Linked DNA regions of Phreatobacter oligotrophus. Each later gene encodes a partner of the first gene's protein in a complex. Links are inferred from orthologs where the notes say so. Each region holds a gene or a part of one and is shown on either strand. Other genes may lie near its edges. The genes, in order: ccmE and ccmB.

Region 1 (14,667 bases):
TCGCCCGCCCGCGCCAGCAGCCGCTTCAGCCCCGGCGAGGCCTTGTTCTTGTCGAAGCCCTCGACGAGGCAGAGCCGGAGGATCTGCGTCAGGCGCTGGTAGAGCCGGCAGGCATTGCGGAGCACGTCACCCTCGGCCGGTTTCACCAGGCCTGCCGCCGTGGCGCGGTCGAGCACCCGCATCGTGTTGGGATCGAGGATCTCGGGATGGCGCGCGCCGTGGACGAGCTGCAGCGCCTGCGCCACGAACTCGATGTCGATCAGCCCGCCGCGCACATATTTCAGGTCCCAGCGGTCGTCCTCGCCCTTGTCCTCGGCAATGGCGCGGCGCATGTCGACGATGTCGGCGAGGGTCGCCTTGGCCGGCCGCTTGGCCGTGAGCACCTTGCGGATGGTCTCCGTCACCTCCGGCTCGAAGCCCGGCGATGCCGCGATGACGCGGGCGCGGGTCAGCGCCATGTGCTCCCAGGTCCAGGCTTCCTTCGCCTGGTAGGCACGGAAGCCCGCCAGATGGGTGGCGACAGGGCCGGAGCGGCCTGACGGACGCAGCCGCAGGTCGACGTCGTAGAGCACGCCCTCGGAGGTCGGCGCCGACAGCGCGCTGACGAGGCGCTGGGTGAGACGGGAGAAATAGTGGCTCCCCGATAGCGGCCGCGGCCCGTCGGACGCCGTCTCGTTGGGGTCGTGGTCATAGAGGAGGATGAGGTCGAGGTCGGAGCCCGCCGTCATCTCCCGGCCACCGAGCTTGCCCATAGCGACGACCGCGGTCCGCATCCCCGGCACCGTGCCGTGGGCGCTCGCGATCCAGCCGGTGACGGCGTCGTAAAGCGCCTTGATGAGCTGTTCGGCGAGCCGTGCGAAGGCCTGGCCGGCGGCTTCCGCCGAGACGGTGCCGGCGAGCACGCGGACGCTGGTCAGGAACAGCTGCTCCTGGCCGAAGATGCGGGCGCGGTCGAGCACGTCCTCGGCATCGGCGGCATCGCCGAGCGTGGCGGCGAGGCGCGCGGCCAGCGCCGCATCGGAGGGCAGTTCGCCGAAGAAGGCTGGCTCCAGCAGCGCGTCGAGCACATGGGCGCGGCGGCCCAGCAGGTCGGCGAGGCGAGGCGCCGAGCCGAGGATCTGCGAGATGAGCTCCAGCAGGCCCGGATGGGTCCGCAGGATCGCCAGCAGTTCGATCGGCTGGGAATGGCGGCTGAGCAGCCGGTCGAAGGCGCGCAGGCCGAGATCGGCATCGCCCGAGCGCGAGAGGGCATCGATCAGGGCGGGGGCGAGTTCGGCCACGCGCTCGCGGGCCTCGCGGGCGCGCAGGCCGCCCGACTTGGCGTTCTGCCAGCCCAGCACGGTGGCAATGGCGGCGGGCGGATCGGTGAAGCCGAGGTCCTTGAGGCTGGCAAGCGTCGTCGCCTTGGGCGGCTCGGAGGCAAGGTCCAGCGTTCCCTTCACCTCGGCGAGCGGCGGCAGGGTCTCGAAGAGCTTGGCATAGGCCGCCTCGACCGGGCGGAGTTCGGCGGTCAGCGCCTCGGCGAAGGCGGCGTGGTCGCGATAGCCGAGGAACTGGGCGATGCGGGTGACGCCCTCGGTGCTCTCAGGCAGCGAATGGGTCTGCTCGTCCGCGACCATCTGCAGGCGATGTTCGACGCGCCGCAGATAGCGATAGGCCTGTTCGAGGGCGAGGCGCGTCTCCGGCGCCACCCAGCCCGCCTCGCGCAGGCGCTCCAGCCCGGTGATTGTGTCGCGCACGCGCAGGCTCGCGTTGCGGCCTCCCGCGATGAGCTGCTGGGTCTGGACGAAGAACTCGATCTCGCGGATGCCGCCGCGGCCGAGCTTGATGTTGTGCCCCTCGACCGCAACCGCGTCATGGCCGCGGAAGGCGTGGATCTGTCGCTTCATGGCATGGACGTCGGCCACCGCCGTGTAGTCGAGATATTTGCGCCAGATGAAGGGCTGCATCTCCTGCAGGAAGGCCTCGCCGGCCGCGATGTCGCCGGCGCAGGGCCGCGCCTTGATGAAGGCGGAGCGTTCCCAGGTCTGGCCGATCGTCTCGTAATAATGCAGCGCCGCGGGCACCGAGATGGCGACCGCCGTCGCGCCGGGATCGGGTCTCAGGCGCAGGTCGGTGCGGAAGACATAGCCGTCGGCGGTGCGCTCCTGGAGGATCTTCACCAGACGCTGGGTCAGGCGCACATAGGCGGGCTGGGCGTCCTTGCCCGGCGCCATCGGCGCCTTGTCGGGGTCGAAGAAGACGATGAGGTCGATATCGCTGGAATAGTTGAGCTCGAAGGCGCCGTGCTTGCCCATGGCGAGCACGATGTAGCCGGAGGCGGCCTCGGGGCGCTTCAGATCTGGCGGGGCAAGGGTCCCTGCTTCGGCGAAGTCGCTCATGAGATGCACCACGGCCTCGGCGACGGCGAGGTCGGCGGTCTCGGTGAGCGCCCGCGTCACCGTCTCCAGCGGCCAGACATCGCCGATGTCGGCCAAGGCCACCAGCAGCGCCACCTCCGAGCGGAAGCGGCGCAGCGCCCGTCCCACCCCCTCGTCGCTGCGCGCCTTGCGGCAGGCGGCGACCGCCTCGGCCTTCAGCCGGGCGAAGCAGGCATCCGGGTCCTCGGCCAGCAGCGCCAGCAGATGGGCGGGGTGGTGGGTGGCGATCCCCGCCAGGAAGGGTGAGTGGACGAGGATACCCGCGACCAGGGCGCGGACCTTCGGCGCCTTCAGGAGGCTGGCCAAGCCCTCACGCACGGCCGCGTCCTCAACGCCGTCGAGGAAGGCGGCGATGCGCTTCGCAGCGCTCTCGCCCTTCGGCAGGACGGGCGCCGCCTTCAGCCGCGCGGCAAGGCCGGGCGGCGTCGAATCATCAGGTCTTAATCGCGGCACGCGGGTCATCGGCCGACCTTGGCAGACGCAGCGTGACCTTCAAACCCGGCTGATTGTCACCGAGGGCGATGGAGCCGCCATGGAGGCGCGCCACCGCCGCCGCCAGCGACAGTCCGAGGCCCGATCCGGGGCGCGAACGGCTGGTCTCCAGCCGCACGAAACGGTCGAGCACCCGGCCGCGATCGGCATCGGCGATGCCGGGGCCGCGGTCGGCGACGGTAAGCACGGCCTCCGTCCCCTCCGCCGCGACGGTGACCGTGACCTCGCCCGCCTGGCCCTCGACGCGGCCATATTTCACGGCGTTGTCGACGAGATTGGCGATGACCTGGCTGAGCAGTTCGCGGCTGCCGGTGACCGGCATGGGCCCGGCGGCGACTGTAAGCGTGACGCCCGCCTCATCGGCGACGGGCTCGTAGAGTTCGCCGACGCCGCGGGCGATCTCGCCGAGGTCCACCGGCCCCATGCCCTCGCGCTGGTTGCCGGCTTCGGCGCGGGCGATCATCAGCAGGGCGTTGAAGGTGCGGATGAGCCCGTCGGATTCCTCGATGATGCCGGTGAGAGCCGTGCGATAAGCCTCGTCGGAGGCCTCGCCGCGCAGGGCCTCCTCCGCCTTGTTGCGCAGGCGGGTCAGCGGCGTCTTGAGGTCGTGGGCGATGTTGTCGGAGACCTCTTTCATGCCGGCCATCAGCGCCTCGATGCGGCCGAGCATGTCATTGACCGAGCCGGCAAGGCGGTCGAGCTCGTCCCGCGAGCCGCCGGTCGGCAGGCGCCCGGTGAGGTCGCCATCCATGATGCGGCGGGACATGTCGGTCATGGCGTCGACGCGCTTCAGGACACGCCGCGTGACGAAATAGGCGCCGAGCAGGCCAAGCACCAGCGCGACGAGCAGCGACATGCGAAAGCCGCGGCCAAAGATGTCGCGCATCCGGTCGCGGTCCTCGAGGTCGCGGCCGACGAGAAGGCGGAAATTGCCGGGAAGTCCGAAGACCTGGGCGATGGCGCGGTGCGGCCGGTCGGTGGCGCTCTCGCCGGCGCGGCGATAGTCGGTCTCGATCCAGCCCGGACGGCCGAGGGTGCCCGATGGCAGGTCGCCGATATTCCCGGCAATGGGCACGCCGGAGAAGGTGGCGACGAGATAGAGCGAGGCGCCGGGCCGGTTGCCGCGCTCCTCCACCACGTCGACGAGCCGGCGGATGCCGCCGATGGCATATTGCTCGGCAAGGCCCCTCACCTCGGCGGTAATCGTCTCGGTGAGCTGGTCGGTGAGCTGGCGCTGGGTGGCAAAGCCCAGCCAGCCGATGACGAAGCCGGCGAAGAGGACGAAGATGAAAAGATAGGCCGCGATGATCTTGAAGGCGGTCGTCGACAGCAGCGACCGCATGCCGGACAGGCGCCGCCGGATGGGTCCGGCGGGCCGCGGAGGGGCCGCCGCCGTCACGGGCGCACCGTATATCCGGCGCCGCGGATGGTGTGGATCAGCGGCCGCTCGAAGCCCTTGTCGATCTTGGACCTCAGCCGCGAGACATGGACGTCGATGACGTTGGTCTGCGGATCGAAGTGATAGTCCCACACGTGCTCCAGCAGCATGGTGCGGGTCACCACCTGCCCGGCATTCTTCATCAGGTATTCGAGCAGGCGGAACTCGCGCGGCTGGAGGATGATGTCCTCGCCGCCGCGGCTGACGCGATGCGACAGGCGGTCGAGCTCGAGATCGGCGACGCGATAGACGGTCTCCGGCGCGCCGGCGGAGGAGCGGCGGCGGGCGAGCACCTCGACGCGGGCGAGCAGCTCGGAGAAGGAATAGGGCTTCGGCAGGTAGTCGTCGCCGCCGGCGCGCAGGCCCTTCACGCGGTCATCGACCTGGCCGAGCGCGGAGAGGATGAGCACGGGCGTCTCGCGGCCCGCGGCGCGCAGCTCGCCGATGACGGAGAGGCCGTCCTTCTTCGGCAGCATGCGATCGACGATGAGCACGTCGTAGGGGCCGTCCAGCGCCATGGCGAGGCCATCCTCGCCATCGGCGGCGTGGTCGGCCACATGCCCGGCCTCGCGGAAGGCTTTGGTGAGATAGGACGCGGCTTCGCGGTCGTCCTCGATGATCAGGATGCGCATGGTCGGCATGTTACACGGCCCCTCGGGCGCTTTGCGAGACGGCGATGCGGCTCACGGCCACGCAAAAACGGGGCGGCCGGCATGGTGACCGACCGCCCCGCGCGAGAGGATCCCGGCAGCGGGGGGCGACTGGGGTTGCCACCGGGATCCCTCGTGAGTGGCGGCCGGCGCCGAAAAGGTTCGACGCCGGCGGGAGAAAATCGTCAGCCCGGATCAAGCGGGATGGCGACGAAGCGCTGGCCCTCGCCAGAGCGCAGGCGGATCAGCGCGGAGCGGCGTCCGTCGGCGCGGGCGGCGCCGAGGGCCTCCCGCACGTCGCGGAGCGAGGACACCGAGCGGCCCGCGACGTCGAGGATGACGTCGCCCGGACGGATGCCGCGCTGGGCGGCGGGACCGCTGGGATCGACCTCCGTCACGACCAGGCCCTGGCCGCGCCCGGCCGGCTCGACCGAGAGGCCGAGGCGCGGGCCGGTCGGATTGGCCTCGGGGGCGGCATCCGAGCGGCGATCGCGGCGGCCGTCCTGGAGGGCGGCCATCTGGCCCTCGCCCGGCAGGCGGCCGAGGGTGAGGCCGACATTGCGCTCGGCGCCGTCACGGATGACGCCGAGGCGCACCGTGGTGCCGGGACGGGCCGCGCCGATGCGGCGGGTGAGTTCCCGGGCGTCCTTCACCGGCTGGCCGTCGACCGAGACGATGACGTCGGAGGGCTTCAGGTCGCTGGCGGCGGCCGGGCTGCCCGGCTGGATGCCGGCGACGAGCGCACCTTCCGGCTTGGTCAGCCGCAGGCTCTCGGCGATCTCGGGCGTGAGGCCCTGAATCTGCACGCCGATCCAGCCGCGCTGGACCGAACCGCCGTCGCGCAGCGCCGCGACGACGTTCTGCGTCGTCTCGGAGGGAATGGCGAAGGCGATGCCGACATTGCCGCCCGAGGGCGAGAAGATCGCGGTGTTCACGCCGATCACCTCGCCATTGACGTTGAAGGTCGGGCCGCCGGAATTGCCGCGGTTCACCGCCGCGTCGATCTGGATGAAATCGTCATAGGGACCGGAGCCGATGTCGCGGCCGCGGGCCGAGACGATGCCGGCGGTCACCGTGCCGCCGAGGCCGAAGGGATTGCCGACGGCCAGCACCCAGTCGCCGATGCGCGGGGCATTGCGGGCGAAGGCGACGAAGGGGAAGTCACGGCCCTCGGCCTTGAGCAGGGCGAGGTCGGTACGCTCGTCGGTGCCGACGACGCGAGCCTTCACGGTGCGGCCGTCATCGAGGACCACGTCGGCCTCGGTCGCGCCGCGGACCACATGGTTGTTGGTGACGATGAAGCCATCGGCCGAGATGAAGAAGCCGGAGCCCTGCGACATGGCGCGCGGGCCGCCGCGCTGCGGGCCCTGGCCGCCGCGGGGGCCGCCGAAGCGCGGGTCGTTGCGGAACTGCTCGCCGAAGCGGCGCATGAAGCGCTCCATGTCGCCGTTCTCGTCCTCGCCCATGCCCGGCAGCTCGCGATAGTTCATCGCCTGCGGGGCGGCCTGGGTGACGCGGACGGAGACGACGGCGGGCTTCACCCGCTCGACGACATCGGCGAAGGACATGGGCGCGGTCTGGACGCCCTGGGCGGTGGCGCTCGCGACGAAGGGCGCGCGGGCGGGCTGCCAGGCGACGATGCCGGCGCCGACGGCGGCGATGGCGACGGTGCCGAGCAGGGCGGCACGGATGCGGGCGCCGGGGGTCTTGGTGGGGGATGTCATGCGACAGTCTCCGTGGGGGGAAGCCGGGACACGGGATTGCGTCCGTGTATGGCAGCACCATGGAGCAGGGCAGATTACGCGACCCTGTCGGGCGCATTACATCTTCGTAAGGTGGGGTGGGGGTGGGCGGAAGGGCACCGCCGTCGTTCGGCCGCTAAACTCCGCAGGCCGGCAGGTCAGGCTCCTCGAGCGCGCCGTTTCCTTGCCGTCATCCCCGGCCGAGCGCAGCGAGGGGAAGGGGATCCAGGGGCCGCAGGGCTGAAGGCCGAAGTCGTGACAAGAGGCCCACTAGGTCTCGCGTTCGGCTCCTGGACCCCCTTCCCTCGGCCTCAAAGCATCGAGCGAACGCAAGATGCGTTCGCATCTCGCTTTGGGCCTCGCCGGGGGTGACGGAGGTGCAACGGAAAGGCCTGCCGCGAAAGACAGGACCTCAACCCTCAGCCTTCAACGCCGCGGCGAGCCGCGCCTTTTCCTCATCGGAGAGCGGCGTGACGCCCGCGGCCGGCGCCACCCGGCGTCGACGCGCGGCGAGCAGCAGATAGAGCCCGCCGCCGGCGAGGAAGATCAGCGGCGCGCCCCAGAGCACCAGCGTGTGCCAGGCGAAGCGCGGGCGGAGCAGCACGAACTCGCCGTAGCGGGCGACGAGGAAGTCCATCACCTGGGCATCGCTGTCGCCGGCCTTCAGCCGCTCGCGGACGAGGACGCGCAGGTCGCGGGCGAGCTGGGCGTCGCTGTCGTCGATCGACTGGTTCTGGCAGACGAGGCAGCGCAGGTCCTGGCTGAGATTGCGGGCGCGCTGCTCCAGCGCCGGATCGGCGAGCCGCTCGCTCGGCAGCACGGCATGGGCCGGCGCGGTGGCGGCCAGCGCCAGCACCAGCGCGGCAAGGGGCGCGAAGCGCCGCATCGGCCTCACTCCGCCGCCTGCACGGCCGCCGCACGGCGGGCCGAGGGTTTGGGCGCACCGACGCGCAGGCGCCGGTCGGAGAGTGACAGCATGCCGCCGAGCATCATCACCAGCGTGCCGATCCAGATGAGCAGCACCATCGGCTTGTAGAAGAAGCGCATGGCGATGGAGCCATCGGCGGTGGCGTCGCCCGGCGAGACATAGAGCTGGGAGACGCCGCGGGTCTTCAGCGCGGCCTCGGTCGTCGGCATGTTGCGGGCGGTGTAGAGGCGCTTCGCCGGTTCCATCGTGCCGACCGGAACGCCGCCCTCGCGCACCTGCAGGCGGGCGACCAGGTCGCGGTAGTTCGGGCCTTGGATCGGCACGAGGGCCTGGAGCGTCAGGTCGTAGCCGGCGACCTGGACGCTGTCGCCCGGCCGCATCTGCACGATGGTCTCCTGCTTGTAGGCGGTCTCGCCGACGATCCCGAGCAGCATGACGCCGACGCCGGCATGGGCCACCGCCGTGCCCCAGGCGGCGCGCGGCAGGCCGCGGGCGCGGGCAAAGCTGACGGACGCGGGAGCGCGGAAGAGCTGGATGCGCTCGGCGATGTCCACCATGGCGCCGACGACGATGAAGGCGGCGAGGCCGACGAAGAGCGGCGCGAGCACCGGCCCGCCGGTGGTCACGGCATAGGTCACAACGATGGCGGCGATGCCGACGACGAGGGCGAGCGTCAGGCGCTGCGCCACCGCGAGCAGGTCACCGCGCTTCCAGGCGAGCAGCGGCCCGAAGGTCATGGCGATGACCAGCGGCACCATGAGCGGCCCGAAGGTCCAGTTGAAGAAGGGCGGGCCGACCGAGATCTTGGCCCCGGTCAGCGTCTCCAGCGCCAGCGGATAGAGCGTGCCGACGAGGACCGCCGCGCAGGAGGCGGTGAGGAAGAGGTTGTTGAAGACCAGCGCACCCTCGCGCGAGACGGGGGCGAAGAGCCCGCCCTGCTTGAGGAGCGGCGCGCGCCAGGCATAGAGCGCCAGCGAGCCGCCGATGAAGGCGACGAGGATGGCGAGGATGAAGACGCCGCGCTCGGGATCCACCGCGAAGGCGTGGACCGAGGTCAGTACGCCGGAGCGGACGAGGAACGTGCCGAGCAGCGAGAGCGAGAAGGTGAGGATGGCGAGCAGCACCGTCCAGACCTTCAGCGCCTCGCGCTTTTCCATGACGATGGCGGAGTGGAGCAGCGCCGTGCCGGCGAGCCAGGGCATGAGCGAGGCATTCTCGACCGGGTCCCAGAACCACCAGCCGCCCCAGCCGAGCTCGTAATAGGCCCAGTAGGAGCCCATGGAGATGCCGGCGGTGAGGAAGATCCAGGCGACCAGCGTCCAGGGCCTGACCCAGCGGGCCCAGGCGGCGTCGATCTTGCCGTCGATCAGCGCAGCGACGGCGAAGGCGAAGGACATCGAGAAGCCGACATAGCCGAGATAGAGCAGCGGCGGATGGATCGCGAGGCCGACATCCTGCAGGAGCGGGTTGAGGTCACGGCCCTCGAAGGGGGCGGGCGCGAGCCGGGCGAAGGGGTTGGAGGTCTTCAGGATGAAGACGAGGAAGGCGACCGTCACCCAGCCCTGCACGGCCAGCACATTGGCCTTCAGCGACAGCGGCAGGTTGCGGCCGAACAGCGCGACGAGGGCGGAGAACAGGGTGAGGATGACCACCCAGAGGAGCATCGAGCCCTCGTGGTTCCCCCAGACGCCGGAGATCTTGTAGATCAGCGGCTTGGTCGAATGGCTGTTGAGATAGACGTTCTCGACCGAGAAATCCGAGACGAGATAGGCGTGGGTCAGGACGGCGAAGGACAGCGTCACGAAGGCGAACTGGCCGAGCGCCACGGAGGGGGCGGTGGCCATGAGCGTCGCGTCACCCTTGCGGCTCCCCCAGATGGGGACGATCGACTGGATCAGCGCCAGGGCAAGGGCCAGGACGAGGGCATAGTGACCGATCTCGGGGGACATCAGCGCTGCCTCGCAGGGGCGTTGGGGTTGGGCGCGGGGTCGCCCGGCTTCCAGTGGCCCTGCCGCTTCAGGCTGTCGGCCACTTCCTTCGGCATGTAGTTCTCGTCGTGCCGCGCCAGCACGCTGTCGGCGCGGAAGGACCGGTCGGGCCCGAGCACGCCCTCGGTCACGACGCCCTGCCCCTCGCGGAACAGGTCGGGGAGGATGCCGCGATAGGTGACGGGGATGGTGGTGCGCCCATCGGTCACGGCGAAGGCCACCTCCATGTTCTCGCCGCGGCGGACCGAGCCGCCCTCGACGAGGCCGCCGAGCCGCATGCGCGTGCCGGGCTGGAGGTTCTTCTCCACCACGTCGGTGGGCGACTGGAACAGGGTGATGGAGCCCGACAGCGAATAGAGCACGAGGCCGGCGGCGAGGCCGAGCACGCCAAGGGCGAGGCTGATCAGGACCAGCCGGCGTTGCTTGCGCGTCATGCCGCGGGAGGCGGGCGCGGGCGTGCCGATCGTCGTCATGATCCACCGATCCCCAGTTCGTTCACCAGACTGTCGAGGCGGGCGATCTTCTCAGGTTCCGCGGCGAAGAGACGCCGGGCGCTGGCCGCGGCCTCGCGGGCCTTGTCGCCCTCTCCGAGAACCACATAGGAGCGAACCAGCCGCAGCCAAGAGTCGAAATCCGAGCCATCGGCGGCGAGGCGCTGGGCGAGGCCGTCGACCATGGCGCGAATCTGCGCGGCACCGGGCGTCGCGGCAGGCGCCGGGGCGGCGACAGCTGCCGGGGGCGTGCCGCCGAGGCGGGCGATCTCCGAGCGCAGCAGTCCGAGCCAGGGCGCATCGGCCGGCGCCTCGCCGATCATCCGCGTCCACTGGGCCTTGGCCTCCTCGGGCTTGCCATCCTGTTCGGCGGCGAGGCCAAGGAAATAGCCAGCCTTGGGATGGCCGGGCCCGAGGGCGAGCGCCCGCTCGAAGCCGGCCTTGGCCTCGGCGCTGACGACGCCGCCGGCGGCGATGGTCTGCGCCTCCGCCAGATCGGCCTGCCGGTCGGCGGTCACGCCGAGCAGGCGCATGGCATTGGAATAGGCACGCACCGCATCGGGGAGGCGACCCATGCGCAGATAGACGGGGGCGACCACCTCCCAGCCGCGGCCATCCTCGGGATTGGCGGCGAGATGGGCCTCGATGCGGCCGATGAGGGTGGCGAGATCACCCTGCTGCGGGGCGGCGCGCTGGCGCTCGGCGAGCGGCTGGGCGGGATAGCCGGGCTGGCCGCGCAGGCCATAGGTCAGCGCCGCGACGGCGGGGACGACGATGATGGCGGCGACGGCGGCGATCCGGCGGCGGCGCGACGTGCCCTCGCCGGACGTGCCCGCGGCGCCGGCCCGTTCAGCGGCGGCGATGAGACGGCGGGAGACCTCGATGCGGGCCGCTTCCGCCTCGGCCGGACCGATCAGGCCGGCGGCGGCATCGCGGTCGACCTCGGCGAGCTGATCCTTGTAGACGGCGACATCACGGGCATCGGCGCCGCCCGCGGTGCGTCGCGACAGGGGAATGAGAACGGCGAAGACCGCGGCGCAGGTCATGGCCGCGATCGCGAGCCAGATGCCGATAGAACCGTCCATGGACTGCGACGACGTCCCGTGTATGGGGTTCAGCGGGGGGCCAAACCGTGACGCCACCCTACTTGGAATGATCCCAATTAGACCAGCACCCCATCCGGCCACAACGTCCGGGTTGTCGCGCTCAGCGGGATTTGATGTGGCGCAAGGGCGTGCGGACCCTCAGCGGGCGGCCTTGCCGGAGGCGATGGCAACGTCGGCGGCCTTCTGCAGCAGCTGGGCGTAGCTCTGGCCGAAAATGCGGGCCGAGAACCGCACGGCCGCCTCGATCTGGCTGATCTTCAGCTCGCGATCGGTGTCGGGGGCAGCGCGGATGCTGTCCATCAGCTGCGTCAGGGTCGGGTCGAGATAGCCCTGGATCTCCGAGAAGACGCGGGAGGTGATCTCGTTCAGCGCGATCTCGGAGGCATGGTTGCGGCAGCAGATCAGCAGGTCGAGGCGGGCCTCGATCTCCTGCACGGTCTCCTCGCTGAGCGGGGCCATCGCATGGTCCGACTTCTGGCGCGGGCGCAGGACGCGACGCACCTCGCCCGGCAGGTTCTCGATCTGCGCCGACAGAAGGCCGGACAGGTCGGCGCGCAGCTTGCCGAGCCGCTTCTGCCAGACGCCGTCCCCGACGAGGCTCATGTCCGTGCGCAGCGAGCGGATCGAATCGTGGAATTCCTTGATGCCGGCCTGGGCTCGTTCGCCATTGCCCTCCTTCAGCGCCCGCGAGATGCGCTGCGTCGCCCGCTCGATATCGGCGATCACCAGGTCCACCGCCGCCTTGTAGGGGGTCGCGGCGATCTTCACGGGGTCGTCGCTCTCGGCGACCAGCACGGCGAGCCTTGCGAGCTGCGCCCGCTGCACCAGCCGGTTCTGCAGCAGGGCGAGGCAGTAGGGCAGCGCCTGGGGCCGATGGGTGGCGATGGGCTCGAGCATGGCCCGGGCATTGGCAAGGCCTTCGTCGGCGAGGTTCTTGATGCCGTTCGGCGCCTTGGAGACCGACCCCGCGATGACCTGCTGCTCGGCGAGGATGGCGAGGATGTCGACGAGGTCCTCCTTCACCCGGTCATCGCCGAGGCGGACGGTGAGGCGCTTCCTCTCCTGCTCGCTGCTCGCGGCGAGGTCGAGGGCCGCCTTCGCGGCGGCGGCGAGCGTCGGCAGGGCCTGGGCGATGGCCGAGGCGACGGGCGCCTCGTCGCCACCATCCTCGGCAGCGCGCGCCACCCGCTCCAGCTCGGCCATGGCGTCCGGCTGCAGGTCGCGCTTGAAATAGGTCCAGATCGACGACAGCGAGCCACGCATGATGCGGCCGCGGCACTTGGTTTCCAGCCGCTCGTCGATGAGGAAGGGCTCGAGCGGCCGGAACAGGAAGCGCGGCGTGGCGTCGGGCCGCTCGGCGGGCGCGGCCGGTGCAGCGGGCTTGGCCGCGGGGGCTGCGGCGCCGAGGGCGGCGAGGATGAGATCGCCTCCGGGCACGTCATCGCCGCGGGCGCGGGCCCGGGCGATCTCGGCGGAGAGCAGCTGCTTGGCGGCCTCGGGAAGCGCAGACAGATAGTCCCGCAAGCGCTCCATCGCGGACGGAGCGGCTGGACTGTCGGCTATTGATTTGACCGCGGCGGCGTCAGTCATGGGCCTGCCACGTTAACGCCGGGGCGTTAAAAAGTGGTGGCGACCACGAGCCCGCCGGACACCCGGCGGACCCGCTGCGACGGCCTGCCGCGGGCCTCAGCCCACCGGCGTCCAGCTGCCGTCCGGATTGCGGCAGGCGGTGCCGACGGCGGTCTGCGGACGGCCGCCGATATAGATCGTGTGGGTATATTCGCGGCAGTAGGTGGCGCCGCGGTAATAGGTCCGGCCCGGCTCGACATAGCCATAGGCCTTTTCCGAGCGCCATTCGGAGCGGCGGCCCTCGACCCAGACGACCTGCTCGGCCTCGTAGGCGCGGCGGCGGTCCTGGGCGTCGAGGTCGCGGCCGATGGCATTGCCGATCAGGCCGCCGATGGCCGCACCGGCAAGGCCGGCGGCGAGCCGCTCACCGGGGCCACCGCCGAACTGCGAGCCGATGAGGGCGCCGGCCACGGCGCCGACGGCGGTGCCGCCCTGCTCGCGGGTCTCGCATCCGGCGACCGTGAGGCCGATCAGGACGGTGGCGGCGACGAGGCGAAGCTTCATGGAGAGTGTCCGTTGCTGCAAGGCGGCGGAGGCCGCCGGAAAACGCGCGACACTGTCCAGCGGATTTGGGCGAATTGGGGGCGTACCCTCACACCGCCGGCAGGCGGAGCACGGCCCTGAGGCCGCCGGTCGGCGCGGCATCGAGGGTGAGCCCGCCGCCATAGAGCCCGGCGAGCTCGGAGACGATGGACAGGCCGAGGCCGGAGCCGGGCTTGGTCTCATCGAGCCGCTTGCCGCGCCGGCCGACCGTGGCGCGCTGCTCGGCGGTGAGGCCCGGCCCGTCATCGTCGACGACGATGGTGAAGAAGGCGCGGTCGGCCGCGGTCGGGCTCTCCTCGCGGGCGGCGGTCACCACGACGCGGGAGGCGGCCCATTTGCAGGCATTGTCGACGAGGTTGCCGACCATTTCCTCGAGGTCGTTGCGTTCGCCGCGGAAGGTCACGTCGGCGGGGATCTCGGCATCCACCGCGAGGTCGCGATCCCGATGGATCTTCTGCATGGTGCGGGCGAGGCCCCCCACCACCTCCTCGACGGGGACGAGGGTGGTGGCGACGCGGGCGCGGGCGGCGGCGCGGGCGCGATCGAGATGGTGGTTCACCTGCTCGCGCATGATCTGCGCCTGCTCGACCACCTTGGCGGCAAGCGGATCGGCGCGGCCCGCCGCCTCGTTCTGGATGACCGAGAGCGGCGTCTTCAGCGCATGGGCGAGATTGCCGACATGGGTGCGGGAGCGCTCGACGATCTCGCGGTTGGTGTCGATCAGCGCGTTGACCTCGCGGGCGAGCGGCGCGATCTCGACGGGGAAGGCGCCGGCGAGGTGGTCCTGCTCGCCCTTGCGGATGGCGGTGAGGCCGCCGACCAGCGTCTGCAGCGGCTGCAGGCCGACGCGCACCTGCAGGAGGGCTGCGCCCGCCATGCCCACCGCCAGCAGCAGCAGGGTGCCGACCAGCGTCAGGGTGAATTCGCGCACCGCCACCGCGATGTCCTCGGCGGGACCGGCCACCAGCACGGTGAAATCGCCGTCCTCGCCGAGCTCGATGGTGCGTTCGACGGCGCGCAGGCGCACATTGTTCGGCCCGTCGAGATAGCCCTCGCGCGAGCGGGTCGGCCCGTCCGCCACCGCCTCGGGGCCGAGGGCCGGCAGGCGGCCGTCGAAGAGCGAGCGCGAGGCGCGCACCTCGTTGCGGCCGGCATCGGTGCGGATGATCTGCCAGTACCAGCCAGATTGCGGCAGCTCGAACAGCGGCTCGCCGAGATTGGCGCCGACGACGATCTGCGA
Region 2 (14,851 bases), on another replicon or contig:
GCAGTGGCGTGAATGTCGAGATTGAGGGTGCTCAGCGCCTTGCGCTCGGCATTGCGGATCATCCGCCCCTCGGGCTCGGGAGCCCGCGCGCCCGGCTGGCGCCATTCCGCATCCTCGAACAGGCCGAAGGGGTCGGCGCCCTTGCGGGGGTCGAATCCCGCCCCGGTGCCGGCCGAGGCACGCGGCTCGGGCCTGCGACCCTCCTTCGTCCAGGAATTGACGCCCATGCTCCAGGTCGGCCGGTGGCCGGTCAGCGCATCCTTCTGATAGGCGGCGACCGCGGCGTCGTTCATGCCGGCGAAGTAGTTGTAGCTGGCGTTATATTCCTTCACGTGGTCCAGACAGAACCAGATGAACTCGCCCTCGCGGTCGCGGCCGAGCGGTGCGCGATGGGTCGCCTCGAGGTCGCAGTTCGGATGGGCGCAGACCCGCGTTCCGGGCCGCGCACGGGCGCGCCGGTCGTCCTCGGGCTTGACCCGGATGCGATCGAAATAGGGTGAGTCGGTCTTCATGGAGCCATGCGAAGCGAAGCGCCGATTATGGGGTCCAGGGTGCGTCGCGGCAAGGCGAGCAGGCGCGCCGGGCCCCTCCGTCACCGCCTCTTGACCGCCATGCGACGGCCTGTGCAGGGTCCGCGCCTCAACAAGACTGGTACCGGGAAACGCCGCCATGGCCCTGACGCTGCACTCCTCGCCCTTCTCGCCCTTCGGCCGCAAGGTGAAGCTGGCGCTCCTGCATCTCGGGCTCATGGACCGCGTCACGGTCGTCGGCACCGACACGATGAACCCGGAGGATCCGATCCGCCGCGCCAACCCGCTCGGCAAGATCCCCGCCCTCGTGCAGGAGGACGGCACGGTCGTCTATGACAGCCGCGTCATCCTCGAGGCCCTCGACCTCCTCGCCGGCGGCGGCCGCATCCTCCCCGCCGAGCCGAAGGCGCGCATCGCCGCGCTGACCCTGCAGTCGCTGGCCGACGGCATCATGGATGCGCTCATTCTCACCCGCTACGAGGCGATGTTCCACGAGGAGGCTGCGCGCTCGGAGAAGTGGGTCGCCCACCAGCGTGGCAAGGTCGAGCGCGCCATGGCGGCGCTGGAAGCCGCTCCCCCGGCGCTCGCCGTCACTGTCGGCACCATCACGCTGGCCTGCGCGCTCGGCTATCAGGACATCCGGTTCGAGGGCGCCTGGCGCAAGACCCATCCCAGCCTCGTCGCCTGGCTGGACCGTTTTGTCGCGCAGATGCCGGCGGCCTGGGAGCAGACGGCGCCGAAGAGCTGAGGCTCAGGCGAGGGGCCGGACCCGTCCGGCCTCACTCGAGCCCGAAGCGCAGGGCAGCCGCGGCGGCGACCGGCCCGAGCACGAGGCTCATGAGCGACAGCGCAACGAGGATGGCGAAGGGCTGTCCGAAGGGCAGCGGCCCGACGATCACCGAGGTCGTTGCCGCGACTCCGAAGATCAGCACGGGGATGGTGAGCGGCAGGACGAGGATGGCCATGAGCAGGCCGCCGCGCCTGAGGCTTACCGCCAGCGCAGCGCCGACCGCACCGATGAGGCTGAGCGCCGGCGTGCCGGCAGCCAGCGTCAGCGCCACGGCGCCCATCGCCTCCAGCGGCACGTTGAGGAAGAGGCCGAGCAGCGGCGCCGCCGCCACCAGCGGCAGGCCGGTGGCGAGCCAGTGGGCCGCGGCCTTGGCAGCGATGACGAGGGGCAGAGGCGTCTGGCCCATCATCATGATGTCGAGCGAGCCGTCATCGGCATCGGCCTGGAAGATCCTGTCGAGGCCGAGCAGCGTCGCCAGCAGCGCGCCGATCCACAGGATGGCCGGACCGATGCGGGCGAGCAGGTTCATGTCCGGCCCGACGCCGAAGGGCACGATGGTCACCACCGCCAGGAAGAAGACGACGCCCACCATGGCGCCGCCGCCGATTCGGGTGGCGAGCATGAGGTCGCGGCGAAAAACGGCGGCGAGGGGCGATCTCATGCGGCGACCGGTGCGGCGGGAGCGGCGCGGCCGAGTGACAGGTCGCGCACGGGCAGGCCGAGCGGTCCGTGCGTGGCGGCGAGGATGATGCCGCCGGTGGCGACATGCTCGGCCATGACGCTGGCGAGGACCGCCTGACTCGTGACATCGAGCGCCGCTGTAGGCTCGTCGAGAAGCCAGACCGGCCGGCTGACGGTCAGCAGACGGGCGAGGGCGAGACGCCGACGCTGTCCTGCCGAGAGATAGCCAGCCGGCAGATCGGCGAGATGAGCGATGCCGAGCCGCTCCATCGCGGCGGGTGCCGCAATGCCGCCGCCGCCGAGGAAATCGGTCCAGAATGCCAGGTTCTCGGCGACCGTCAGCGAACCCTTGAAGGCGTCCTGGTGGCCGCAATAGTGGCACTGCTCCCCCAATGAGGCCTCGGGGTCGCCGCCCTCGAGAACCAGCCGGCCCGATTCGGCGCGCACCAATCCGGCGATCAGGCGCAGGAGGCTCGACTTGCCGGCGCCGTTCGGGCCGGTGACCTGGACGGCCTCTCCCGAGGTCACGGTGAAGCTGAGATGGGAGAAGACGACGCGGCCGCCGCGCTGGCAGGTCAGGGCATCGGCGATGAGGCGCAACATGCCGCATTCCTACGCGACGAAAGGGTGACCCGCGAGAGGCGATATGCGCTTCTAACCATATGGCGGGCTGATTGGAATCCCTCTATAACGCGGCCGAACGGCCGCCGCGTCTTCCGCTTCGTCCGACATTCCCTGTCCGGGCGCGTCGACGGCCTCACATCGAGGGGATCACCGCTTCATGTCGCTCGACAGCTTCAAGGCCCGCAAGACGCTCAAGGTCGGCACCAAGTCCTACGTCTATTTCAGCCTGAAGGAGGCCGAGAAGAACGGCCTTGCCGGCATTTCGGCCCTGCCCTTCTCCATGAAGGTGCTGCTCGAGAACCTGCTGCGCGCCGAGGACGGCCGCTCCGTCACCAAGGCCGACATCGAGGCGGTCGCCGCCTGGATCAAGGACAAGGGCAAGGCCGGCAAGGAGATCGCCTTCCGCCCGGCCCGCGTGCTGATGCAGGACTTCACCGGCGTGCCGGCGGTCGTGGACCTTGCCGCCATGCGCGATGCCATGAAGGCCCTCGGCGGCGACCCGCAGAAGATCAATCCGCTCGTCCCTGTCGACCTCGTCATCGATCACTCGGTCATCGTTGACGAGTTCGGTTCGCCCAAGGCCTTCAAGAAGAACGTCGACCTCGAGTATGCCCGCAACGGCGAGCGCTACCGCTTCCTGAAGTGGGGTCAGCAGGCCTTCAAGAACTTCTCCGTCGTGCCGCCCGGCACGGGCATCTGCCACCAGGTGAACCTGGAGTACCTCGCCCAGACCGTCTGGACGAAGAAGGAGAAGGTGAAGAAGACCGTCCGCGGCAAGACCGTCACCGAGACCGTCGAGATCGCCTATCCCGATACGCTGGTCGGCACCGACAGCCACACCACCATGGTCAACGGCCTTGCCGTTCTCGGCTGGGGCGTCGGCGGCATCGAGGCCGAGGCCGCCATGCTCGGCCAGCCGCAGTCCATGCTGCTGCCCGAGGTCATCGGCTTCAAGCTCACGGGCAAGCTCAAGGAGGGCGTCACCGCCACCGACCTCGTGCTGACCGTCACCCAGATGCTCCGCAAGAAGGGCGTCGTCGGCAAGTTCGTCGAGTTCTACGGCCCCGGCCTCAACAACATGACGCTGGCCGATCGCGCCACCATCGCCAACATGGCCCCCGAATACGGCGCCACCTGCGGCTTCTTCCCCGTCGATGACGAGACGCTGAACTACCTCACCACCTCGGGCCGCAAGTCCGCCCGCATCGCGCTGGTGGAGAAGTATTCGAAGGCGCAGGGCCTCTTCCGCACCAAGGGCTCGCGCGATCCGGTCTTCACCGACACGCTGTCGCTCGACCTCGGCGAGGTCGTGCCCTCGATGGCTGGTCCCAAGCGTCCCGAGGGCCGCGTCGCCCTCGAGGCGGTGGGCGCGGGCTTCGCCGACGCCATGGAGAAGGACTACAAGAAGGCGGGCGAGATGGGCCGCCGCGTCAAGGTCGAGGGCAAGGACTTCACCCTCGGCCATGGTGACGTAGTCATCGCCGCCATCACCTCCTGCACCAACACGTCGAACCCGGCCGTGCTGTTCGCGGCGGGTCTTCTGGCCCGCAACGCCATCGCCAAGGGCCTGAAGACCAAGCCCTGGGTGAAGACCTCGCTCGCCCCCGGCAGCCAGGTCGTCGCCGAATATCTGTCGAACTCGGGCCTGCAGAAGGACCTCGACAAGCTCGGCTTCAACCTGGTCGGCTTCGGCTGCACCACCTGCATCGGCAATTCCGGCCCGCTGCCGGCCGAGATCTCCAAGGCCATCAATGACAGCGGCCTGATCGCCTCGGCCGTGCTCTCCGGCAACCGCAACTTCGAGGGCCGCGTCTCCCCCGACGTGCAGGCGAACTATCTCGCCTCCCCGCCCCTCGTCGTCGCCTATGCGCTTGCCGGCTCGGTGACCATGGACCTCACCAAGGAGCCGATCGGCACCGACAAGAAGGGCAACCCGGTCTATCTGCGCGACATCTGGCCGTCCTCGCAGGAGATCAACGCCTTCATCGCCAAGAACGTCACCAAGAAGCTCTTCAAGGAGCGCTATGCCGACGTGTTCAAGGGCGACGCCAACTGGGCCAAGGTGAAGGCCCCCAGCGGCCAGACCTATGCCTGGGACGACAAGTCGACCTATGTGCAGAACCCGCCCTATTTCGTCGGCATGGGCATGAAGCCCGGCGCCATCAGCAACATCGAGGGTGCCCGCATCCTCGGCCTCTTCGGCGACAAGATCACCACCGACCACATCTCGCCGGCCGGCTCGATCAAGGCGGCGAGCCCGGCGGGCAAGTACCTCATCGACAACAAGGTGGATGTCGCCGACTTCAACCAGTACGGCACCCGTCGCGGCAATCACGAGGTGATGATGCGTGGCACCTTCGCCAACATCCGCATCCGCAACCACATGATGGGCCCGAACGGCAAGGAAGGCGGCTACACGATCCACTATCCCTCGAAGGAGGAGATGTCGATCTACGACGCCGCCATGAAGTACCGCGCCGAGAAGGTGCCGCTGGTGGTCTTTGCCGGCGTCGAGTACGGCAACGGCTCGTCGCGTGACTGGGCCGCCAAGGGCACCAACCTCCTCGGCGTGCGCGCCGTCATTGCCCAGTCCTTCGAGCGCATCCACCGCTCGAACCTGGTCGGCATGGGCATCGTCCCCTTCACCCTCGAGGAGGGCACCACCTGGGCCACCCTCGGCCTCAAGGGCGACGAGAAGGTCAGCATCAAGGGTCTCGAGAAGGTCAAGCCGCGCCAGAAGATGGAGGCTGAGGTCACCTTCGCCGACGGCAAGGTGAAGAAGGTGCCGATCCTCTGCCGCATCGATACGCTGGACGAGATCGAGTACTTCAAGAACGGCGGCATCCTGCAATACGTGCTGCGCGACCTCGCCGCCTGATACGGATCAAGCGCCTGCGACGGCGGCTTGGCTTTTGCCGGGCCGCCGTTATCTTTTGGGAAGGGGCGGTGCTCACGGGCGTTTGCGGGACATTCACCCAACCGTGAGTAGCCTTGACGGTGCCGGCAGGCCTAAAGACGGGCCGCGGGGCCGGCAAGGTCGCGAAATCGGGGCGGATTCCGATGAGTGTTGTGAAATGGAGCGTGGGGCTCGTGCTGGCCATGGTCGCCTTTGTCGGCGGACCGGCTTCGGCGCAGCAGCGTCCCTCGGCAGTGCTCGAACTCTTCACCAGCCAGGGCTGCTCGTCCTGCCCGCCGGCTGATCGTTACATCGCCGAGATGGCTGATCGTCCCGACGTCATCGCCCTCACTCTCGCCGTCGATTACTGGGACTATCTTGGCTGGCGTGACACGCTGGCCAATCCCATCCACGCCAAGCGCCAGAAGGCTTATGCCTATATGCGCGGCGACCGGCAGATCTACACGCCGCAGATGATCATCAACGGGGTCGGTCACGCCATCGGCTCGGATCGTGCCGCCATCCAGCGCGTCACCGAGCAGAGCCGCGGCCAGCCCGGTGCGCTGTCCGTGCCGGTGAGCCTGCGGGTGTCCGGGGACACCATCACGCTGGTCCTTCCCGCAAGCATCAACGGGGTCAGCCCGGAGAATCCGGCGACCATCTTCCTGTTCGGCGTCTCGTCGCGCCAGCCGGTGGACATCACCCGCGGCGAGAATCGCGGCCAGACCATGATCTACCGCAATGTCGTCCGGTCCCACGCCAATCTCGGCGAATGGGGCGGCGGTCCACGCACGGTGACGATTTCCCGCCGCGAACTCGTCCCGCCGGATTGCGAGAAGCTGGCGATCCTGGTCCAGACGGGCTCGCAGCGCCGTCCCGGCGTCATCCTCGGCGCGTCGATGATCGACCTGCCGGGTCTCGCCGTTCACTGACCTCGGGCGGGGGCACCATGCCCCGCGCCCCATTGCGACGACATCAGGCCGGCTGAAGCCAGACCATGTCGGGGGCGACGATGCCGGGCACGTCCTCCTCGTCGATGCGGCGCACGGTCTCCACCGCCACATGCTTCTCCGCTTCCAGCGGCGACACGCCGAAGCGTACAAGCTCGCGGCCAAGGCTCTGGCGCGCCTTCAGCGCGGCCGTTTCAGCCATGTCGGCCTCGATGAAACGCGTGGCCGCGAAACGCGGTCCGGCGTTGTCGGTCTCCCCGCGGGCGTCACAACGATACCAGGGCATGATCCCGTCCCATTTCCTGTCCAAACCGTCATCAACCATGCCGAGGTTGAGAGAAGGTTGAGATGTTTGCTTAACCATTGGCGCGCATCCATGCGCGTCTTGGCATGGGTGGCGATGACAGAGGAAATGGTTCGATGGCTGAACGGTATCTGAATGGCGAGACGATGCTCGTCGGGCGCAGGGCGATCCTGGTCGGCGGCGGCGCCGCCCTCCTCGCCGCCTGCTCAGCCCCGCCGGTACAGGCTCCGAGCCAGCCAAGCTTCTATCGCAATCTCGCCCAGTCAGGCGCGCGCGTGGACGCCGCTATGGCCGCCGAGATGATCTCCGGATTCCGCCGCAACAACGGCCGTGGGCCGCTCACCGTCGATCCCGTTCTGATGGCTGTGGCCGAGGCCCAGGCCGCCGCCATGACCCAGGCCGACCAGGTCGGCGTGCGCACCGGCACGGTCGGCGCCCGTCTGACCACCGCCGGCTATCGTCACCGTGCGGCGGTGGAGAACACCTCGGCCGGCTATCTCACCCTCGCCGAGGCCTTCTCCGGCTGGCGCGATTCCCCGCCCCACCGCGCCAACATGCTCAATCCCGGCGTGACCCGCCTCGGCATCGCCACCGGCTACCGGCCGGGCTCGCGCTACCGGGTGTTCTGGGCGCTGGTGCTCGCGGAGCCGGTCGCGGCCGCCTGATCGCGCTCACACCGCGCACATGCCGCCATCGACGCTGTAGATGCCGCCGTGGCAATAGGCGGCGGCATCGGAGGATAGGAAGGCCACGAGCTCGGCCACCTCTTCCACCCGGCCATAGCGCTGCTGCGGCACCATGGCGGCGACTGCCGCATGGGCGGCGGCGCGGTCGGTGCTCTGTCCCGCATTGATCGAATCCATCATCCGGCTCTCGATCGGGCCCGGATTGACCGAGACCACGCGCACGCCGCGCGGGCCGGCCTCCGCCGCGACCGAGCGGGTGATGCCGATGACCGCATGCTTCGACGCCGTATAGGCTGACAGGCCCGGCGTACCCTTCAGTCCAGCGATGCTCGACATGTTGACGACGACGCCGGAGCCTTGGCCGTACATGACCGGCAGCACGTGCTTCAGGCCAAGGAAGACGCCGATCACGTTGATGTCGATCACCTGCCGGAAGGCGTCCACCGGATAGGCCTCGACCGGAGCGACCACACCCTCCACCCCGGCATTGTTGACGAAGATGTCGATGCGGCCAAAGGCGGCGACCGCCGCGGCGGCATAGGCGCCCACCTCCGCATCCTGCCGGACGTCCGCCGTCACCGCATGGAAGCGGCTCGCTGCCGGCAGGGCGGCGGCTAGTCCCGCCATGTCGGAGCCGGCCCGGTCCACCGCGACGATGGCCGCACCGCGCTCGGCCATCAGGATGGCGGTGGCGCGGCCGATGGCCCCCGCCGCCCCCGTGATCAGCGCGACTTTGCCTTGAAGGGATGTGCGTTCGGTCATGGCAACCTCCAGCCTGCGGGCCTGATGATGCCCACGAGGCTAGGGGATCCGGATCTCGCCCGCCTTGCGCGAGAGCAAGGGCGGGGTCACACGCCTGTCACGCCGCCTTCTTGCCGTGATGGCTATGGAGCTTGGCGCCCAGCACCCTGCGGATGTCGTTGAACTCCGGGCTCGCAACATCGCGCGGCCGCGGCAGGATCAGCGGATTGTCGCTCTCGATCCGTCCCGGTCCCGGTGTCATCACCACCACGCGGTCGGCGAGGAAGATCGCCTCCTCGATGGAATGGGTGACGAACACGACGGTCAGCCCGGTCCGCTGCCAGATGTCGAGGAGCTCGTCCTGCAGGCGCTCGCGGGTCATGGCGTCGAGCGCGCCGAAGGGCTCGTCCATCAGCACGATCTCGGCATCGTTGGCCAGCACCCGGGCGATGGCGACGCGCTGTTTCATGCCGCCGGAAAGCTGGTGCGGATAGGCATTGGCGAACTTCGTGAGGCCGACGAGCTCGATGAACTTGTCGACCGTCTCCTTCACCACTGGCTTGGCCAGACCGCGCGACGCCGGACCGAAGCCGATATTGTCGCGGACCGACAGCCAGGGGAACAGCGCATAATCCTGGAAGACCATGCCGCGGGTCGGGTCAGGCCCCTTGATCGGCATGCCCCACATCAGCGCCTCGCCGCTGGTCGGCTGCTCGAAGCCGGCGATGATGCGCAGCAGCGTGGACTTGCCGCAGCCCGATGCGCCGATCAGGCAGACGAACTCGCCCTTGCGGATGGTGATGTTGGCGTCGTGAAGGGCGTTGATCGTCTGGTCCTGCAGCTTGAAGACCTTGGAAACCTGCTTGATCTCGATGATCGGCGTCTTGGACTCAGCCATGGTGGGTCGGGCTCCACTTGAGCATCCGGTTGCCGATCATCACGACGACCCGGTCGGAAATGTAGCCGGCGATGCCGATGATGATCATGCCGCAGATGACGAGTTCGGTGCGGGACAGGGTGCGGCCATCCATGATGACGGCGCCGAGCCCCTGCGGCACGCCGGTCATCTCACCGACGACGATGACGAACCAGGCGAGGCCGAGGCCAAGGCGCAGGCCGGTGAAGATGGACGGCAGGGCCGCCGGCAGCACCACCTTGTAGAACTGGGCATTGCCCTGGCAGCCGAGCATGGAGGCCGCTTCGAACAGCTTGGGGTCGACCGAACGCACGCCGAAGATCGTGTTGAGTAGGATCGGATAGAAGGCGCCAAGGCAGACGAGGGCGAAGGCCGAGCGGGGCCCAAGGCCGAAGAGGATCATCGACAGCGGCAGCCAGGCGGTGACGGGAATGGGGCGCATCACCTGCAGGAAGGGGTCGAGCACCATCCGCGCCGTCGGGATGCGACCGATCATCAGACCGAGCGGCAGGGCGAAGAGGGCGGCCAGCGCGAAGCCGCCATAGACGCGGCTCATCGAGGCGAGGAGATGCGTCACCAGCGTCGCCGAGAAGGCGTCGTCATAGATGCCGCCGACGGCGAAATCGATCATGTACTCGCCGACCTCGTAGGGGGTCGGGATCAGCCGCGTCCAGCGGCGCGTCGTGGCGATATGCCAGAACAGCAGCAACAGCCCCGGTACGATCAGCGCGAGCACAGTCGGCTTCACGCGCGCCCAGGACGATTTGCCCGCCGGCTTCTCCACCGGTACCGCCGCCGGCGGCGGCGCGGTCTCGACCATCGCCATGTCTTGGGTCCTCCAGTGGAAAGCGGTGGCCGCCCGCTCGGGAGCGGACGGCCGGGTCCAGCGCCGTCAGGCGGTCGCGATCTGGTTCGAGAAGGTCGGGTTCAGGAACTTGTCGAAGTCAGGCAGCTGACGGATCTGGCGCAGCGACAGCATCTGCTCGGCATAGGTCCGGGCCTGCTTGAGCACGGTTTCGTCGAGCTTCCACGCATATTCGACATTGTTCGCCGCCAGCGCATGGTCGACAGCCGCACGGTTGGCGCCCAGGCGCTGCACCGTCATCTCGGCCACGGCCGGCTTGTTGGCGAGCATGAACTCGACCGCCCTGCGATGGATCGTCAGCGCGTCCCGCACCAGGGCCGGCTTGCCGCTCACCGTGTCCTCATGGGTGGCGAAGACCATGTTCAGGCCGCCCATGGCGGTGCCATAGGGATACTCGACCAGCTGACCGACGCCCGAGGAGATGGACAGGCCCGGACCCGGCTCCGCGCCGACATAGGCGTCGATGTCACCGCGCGACAGCATGGCGTGCATCTCGCCGAAGGGCACGCGAACCGCGGTGACGTCGCGGATCGACAGCCCCTCCATGCGCAGGCGCTCCATGATGAAGACCTCCTGGGTCGAACCCGGCCAGATGCCGACGCGCTTGCCCTTGAGGTCCTTGACGGTCTTGACGTCGGAGCCCGCCTTGGAGACGACGCCCATGCCCTTGTTGGAGAAGGCGCCGACCACGACGACCGGCTCGCCGGCCGCCCGGCCGAGCGTCGCCGCGGCGATGCCGAAGGCGCCGAAATCGACCGACTTGGTGACGACGGCGTTCTTGCCGTCGGTGGGTGAGTCGAAGGTGATGATCTCGATCTTGGTCCCAGCCGGCGCGAAGCGCTCGTAGAAGTGCGGCGGCATCGAATGGATGAGCCTCAGCGAGCCCATCTTGATGACGCGCTCCTGGGCGCGCAGCACCGAGGGAGCCGAGAGCGCGCCAGCGGCGAGGCCGGCGCCCATGAGGAAGTGACGACGAATGATCATGTGCGTTGCTCCTGTGGAAGGGGTGCGGGTTGGCTCCCGGTCGTGTGTGTGGGCCGCCGACCACATGGGCCGCCGGCCGTGACTGCTCATGCGGCGCGGCCGGCCAGCGCCGCCATGTAGGCGCGCCAGCCGCCATGGGCGGTAATCTCCTCGGCGCCTGCCAGGCCTTCCGGCTCGACGAGGAAGCCCTTGGGGCGGGTCCCATCGGCAAGGCGCAATGTGCCGATGCCGAGGGGGGAGGGGATGCCGTCGACAAAGGTGCCGAAACCCTCGGCCGGCAGCGCCCAGACCTCGCAGGCGATGGCCGCTCCCGTCCCATCGGCGACGCGGATGAGGCCGGGCCGCTTCGGCGGCCCGCCAGCGAGGGCATAGAAACGGTAATCGGTGGTCGTCATCGCGGCCCGTCGGAGGACGCCGCCACGGCTCGTCAGCTCGCCGTTCAGCGGCATGCCGGAGAGGTGGGCGCCGACGACGACGATCTCGATCAGGTCGCTCAAGGCTGCCTCCGATGAAGGGCGGGAAGGAGCAGGTGGTGGTTCATGGCTTGGCTCATGCGGCGGCTGTCGCGGGCTGTCGCCGACGGTCGCCGGCCGCCGCCATGAAGGCTGCGCCGAGCTTTGCCAGGGAGGCGTCCGCCCCGCGCCGGCCGATCAGCGTGATACCGGCCGGCAGGCCGTCGCCGCGGAACGGGCCGGGCACGGCGAGGGCCGCAAGGTCCAGCAGGTTGACGAAGTTGGTATAGGTGCCGAGGCGGCTGTTCGGCCCGATGGGATCGGCGGCGAGGTCCGCGAGCGTCGGGAAGATGGGCGCAGTCGGCACGGCGATGACGTCGACGCTCTCCCACACGGCTTCGCAGGTCCGTCGCAGCTCGGCGAGCCTGTAGAGCCCCTCGAAGGCATCGGTGGCGGAGAAACGCTCGGCGGCGCCGACGATCTGTCGCGTCACCGGATGAACGTCGTCGGCATTGGTGGCGAGAAAGGCGCGCATGGCGGCGTGGCGTTCGGCGACCCACGGGCCGTCGTAGAGCAGCTTGGCCACGGCGAAGAACGGCGTCAGGTCGATCTCGCTGGTCGCGGAGGCGAGCGGGCGCAGGACGCCCAGCGCCGCGTCATAGGCGCCAGCCATGGCACTGTCGCCGAAGAACAGGCGGTCGGCTGCGCGCGGCAGGCCGACGCGTGTGGGGAGGGCGGCCGTCTCTGTCGTGTCGGCGACGATGGGGCGTGAGAAGGCGTCCTCGGCATCTAGGCCGCGCATCACCGCATAGGCGAGGAAGGCGTCGGCGACGTCATGGGCGAAGACGGAGACGCAATCGAGCGTCCGGCAGGCCGGCAGCACACCGCGCGTCGAGATCGCGCCCACCGAGGGCTTCAGCCCGACGAGGTCGTTGAGCCCGGCCGGCACACGGCCCGAGCCGGCCGTGTCGGTGCCGAGCGACAGCGCCACGATGCCCTGCGCCACCGCGACCGCCGAGCCCGAGCTCGAGCCGCCGGGTACACGGGCGGGGTCGAACGCGTTGCGCGGCACCGGATAGGGTGAGCGCACGCCGACGAGGCCGGTGGCGAACTGGTCGAGATTGGTCTTGCCGATGACGATGGCGCCGGCGGCGATCAGCTTCTCGACCGCCGTGGCGGAGCGCGCCGGGACGAAGGAGAAGGCCGGGCAGGCCGCTGTGGTCGGCAGGCCGGCCACGTCGATGTTGTCCTTCACCGCGACCGGGATGCCCCAGAGCGGATAGCGCGCCGGATCGAAGGCGGGCAGGCGCGCGGCCTCCGCAACGACGTCCCCCTCCGGCCTCAGATGAATGAAGATGCCGGGGTCGCCGACGGCGGCAATGCGCGCATAGACGTCGGCCATCACCGCGGCGACCGGCGTGCCGCGGCGATAGGCGTCATGAAGGGTGGAAACCGTCGGTGCTGCTGGCGAAGGCATGATCCTGCTCGTGCTGGACCCTGCCACGCAACGGCCGTGCCAAAGAGCGGAACGCCAGCCGCGGCGACCATACCCACCGGGATGGCGGGATAATTCTCGCCGCAACGCGCTGAAACGATAAAGAAAACACGAGAAGGCTACGCCGCAGGCAGCCAGGAGCTGGGGGCGGACAATTGTATGCAATGCCGGTTACAGCAGGCGATACTGCCTAATAAGTAAGCAAATGCCTCATGTCGGGCCGAGAGCGACGATCGTCTCCCAGGCCCGGGCGGAGAGCCCGATATGGTCGCGCATGGCCGCGGCGGCGCGCTCGGCATCGCCGCGCTGGATCGCCTGGACCACCTGGTCGTGCTCGTGGTGCGAGCGGGCGAGGCGGTCCCGCCCCTCGAACTGCGCGCGCCGGAAGGGCGCGAGGCGTCGCCGCGTCGCCGAGGCCATCTCGGCGAGATAAGTGTTGTGCGAGCCACGATAGATGGTGACGTGGAAGGTGATGTTGGCGGCGCTATAGGCGTCGAGGTCGCCATCGTGGACGAGCCGCGCCATGGCGCGGTGCAACTCCTCCAGTCCGGCGCGTTCGGCGCGATCCATCTTCACCGCGCAGAGTCCGGCCGCTACCCCCTCGAGCTCGCCCATCACCGCGAACATGTCGCGCAGCTGGTCATGATCGGGCTTGGCGACGACGGCGCCCCGATGTGGCCGGATATCGACAAGCCCGGAGGAGGACAGCTGCCGCAGCGCCTCGCGCACCGGCGTGCGCGACACCGAGAACTCCGCCGCGATCTGCGCCTCGTCCAGCGGCGCGCCCGGCTTGAGGCGGCCGGAGACGATGGCCTCGGCGAGCCGGGTTTGCAGTTCTTCGGAGCGGGTGTTGCGGCCGCGCGGGGCGAGCGGAATGTCGGTCATCGCGTGCATCAGGGCAGGAGGGCCGGCAGACCGATCCGCAGCGGCCCGATCTGCAGCCGCCCGTCCGTGGCGCGAAGGGTGAAGAGACGTCCGTTGCGACCCTCCACCTCGGTGGGCCGGCTCGCCATGGTGATGGCGCCTGCAGCCAGCGGGCCGAGATTGGCGGTGACGCCCGTCGCCTGAAGCACCTGCTCCAGGTTCACGGCGCGCAGTTCGATCTCGCCGTCAGGACGCCCGTCGGGCGTCAGCCGGACATTGCCCTTGGCGACGGCCAGCGCCTGGCCCTGGACGAGGCGCAGCAGCACGAGTTCGACCGCGCCACCGGCCGCCACCCACTGGCGCAGCGGCAGCGGCTGCGGCCGGCTGGCGTTGCGCAGCAGCTTGCGTGCGACGAACTGGATCTCGGCGTCCACCGGCGCCATGGGCCGCAGGCCGAAGCTCGCGGCGTTGAATTTGGCCACGACATCGACGCTGACCGGATCGCCGCGGTTCGGGCGGGTGTGGAACTCCGCGCGCGGCGTCTTCACCAGCACCGCACCGTCGCGCACCACTTCGAGGTCGTCGATGACGACGCTCGAACTGTCGTAGCCGCCGATGGCGAGTTGGGCCGAGGCCTGGGCGAGGCGCCACGTGGCACGCGTCACGGAGGGGTCGCCCTCGGTCACCACGGTCATCGGGCCGGTCCATTCGGAGATGACGTGGCCGGGGCTCCAGATCTGCGAGACGACCTTGAGCCGCTCGAAGCGATAGGTCTGGTAGGGCCGCGCCTCATCGCGCAACTCCACCGTCGGCTTCACGCAGGTGATCTCCATGCGGAACGGATAGCCGCCGCTGCTACGTTCGCCGCAGGTGATGACGCGGCCATTGGCGGCCTCGGCCGTCAGCCAGCGCTGGATGGCATCCTCGGCGCGCCCGGCGCCCCAGGACCAGATGGCGCTCCAGGCGCCAATGGCGAGGGCGACGATGATCACGGGAATCGCGAAGGTCCTGAAACGCATGGGGCTCCGTCCGGAAGGCTGCTTGCGCGGGCAGGGCAGCGTCTATAGCAGAAC

Evidence for each region.
Region 2: the proteins of ccmE (region 1) and ccmB are in contact, whole or in part, in a solved structure (PDB 8CE8), measured with the Escherichia coli proteins. The link is inferred for Phreatobacter oligotrophus from one-to-one orthologs.

Annotation. Positions count from the first base shown.
Region 1 is NZ_PZZL01000002.1:20,708-35,374, forward strand. Bases 8,356-11,058 are described here. They hold ccmE (cytochrome c maturation protein CcmE), read right to left. Parts: upstream 10,093-11,058; coding sequence 9,619-10,092; downstream 8,356-9,618. Other genes in these bases: C8P69_RS04050 (heme lyase CcmF/NrfE family subunit), read right to left, coding at 8,356-9,619; ccmI (c-type cytochrome biogenesis protein CcmI), read right to left, coding at 10,128-11,058. Also shown: C8P69_RS04025 (bifunctional [glutamine synthetase] adenylyltransferase/[glutamine synthetase]-adenylyl-L-tyrosine phosphorylase), read right to left, coding at 1-2,882; C8P69_RS04030 (sensor histidine kinase), read right to left, coding at 2,854-4,254; C8P69_RS04035 (winged helix-turn-helix domain-containing protein), read right to left, coding at 4,308-4,982; C8P69_RS04040 (Do family serine endopeptidase), read right to left, coding at 5,186-6,724; C8P69_RS04045 (cytochrome c-type biogenesis protein), read right to left, coding at 7,155-7,628; more of C8P69_RS04050, read right to left, coding at 7,634-8,355; more of ccmI, read right to left, coding at 11,059-11,222; C8P69_RS04065 (hypothetical protein), read right to left, coding at 11,394-12,779; C8P69_RS04070 (glycine zipper 2TM domain-containing protein), read right to left, coding at 12,942-13,388; C8P69_RS04075 (sensor histidine kinase), read right to left, coding at 13,477-14,667. UniProt on the Escherichia coli protein: Heme chaperone required for the biogenesis of c-type cytochromes. Transiently binds heme delivered by CcmC and transfers the heme to apo-cytochromes in a process facilitated by CcmF and CcmH.
Region 2 is NZ_PZZL01000009.1:62,095-76,945, forward strand. Bases 146-3,032 are described here. They hold ccmB (heme exporter protein CcmB), read right to left. Parts: upstream 1,982-3,032; coding sequence 1,310-1,981; downstream 146-1,309. Other genes in these bases: C8P69_RS18275 (J domain-containing protein), read right to left, coding at 146-512; C8P69_RS18280 (glutathione S-transferase family protein), read left to right, coding at 670-1,278; ccmA (heme ABC exporter ATP-binding protein CcmA), read right to left, coding at 1,978-2,601; acnA (aconitate hydratase AcnA), read left to right, coding at 2,783-3,032. Outside these bases: more of C8P69_RS18275, read right to left, coding at 1-145; more of acnA, read left to right, coding at 3,033-5,503; C8P69_RS18300 (DUF1223 domain-containing protein), read left to right, coding at 5,686-6,453; C8P69_RS23935 (hypothetical protein), read right to left, coding at 6,497-6,673; C8P69_RS18310 (CAP domain-containing protein), read left to right, coding at 6,892-7,440; C8P69_RS18315 (SDR family NAD(P)-dependent oxidoreductase), read right to left, coding at 7,447-8,223; C8P69_RS18320 (ABC transporter ATP-binding protein), read right to left, coding at 8,321-9,100; C8P69_RS18325 (ABC transporter permease), read right to left, coding at 9,093-9,944; C8P69_RS18330 (ABC transporter substrate-binding protein), read right to left, coding at 10,011-10,967; C8P69_RS18340 (GntR family transcriptional regulator), read right to left, coding at 13,125-13,808; C8P69_RS18345 (DUF2125 domain-containing protein), read right to left, coding at 13,808-14,797. UniProt on the Escherichia coli protein: Required for the export of heme to the periplasm for the biogenesis of c-type cytochromes.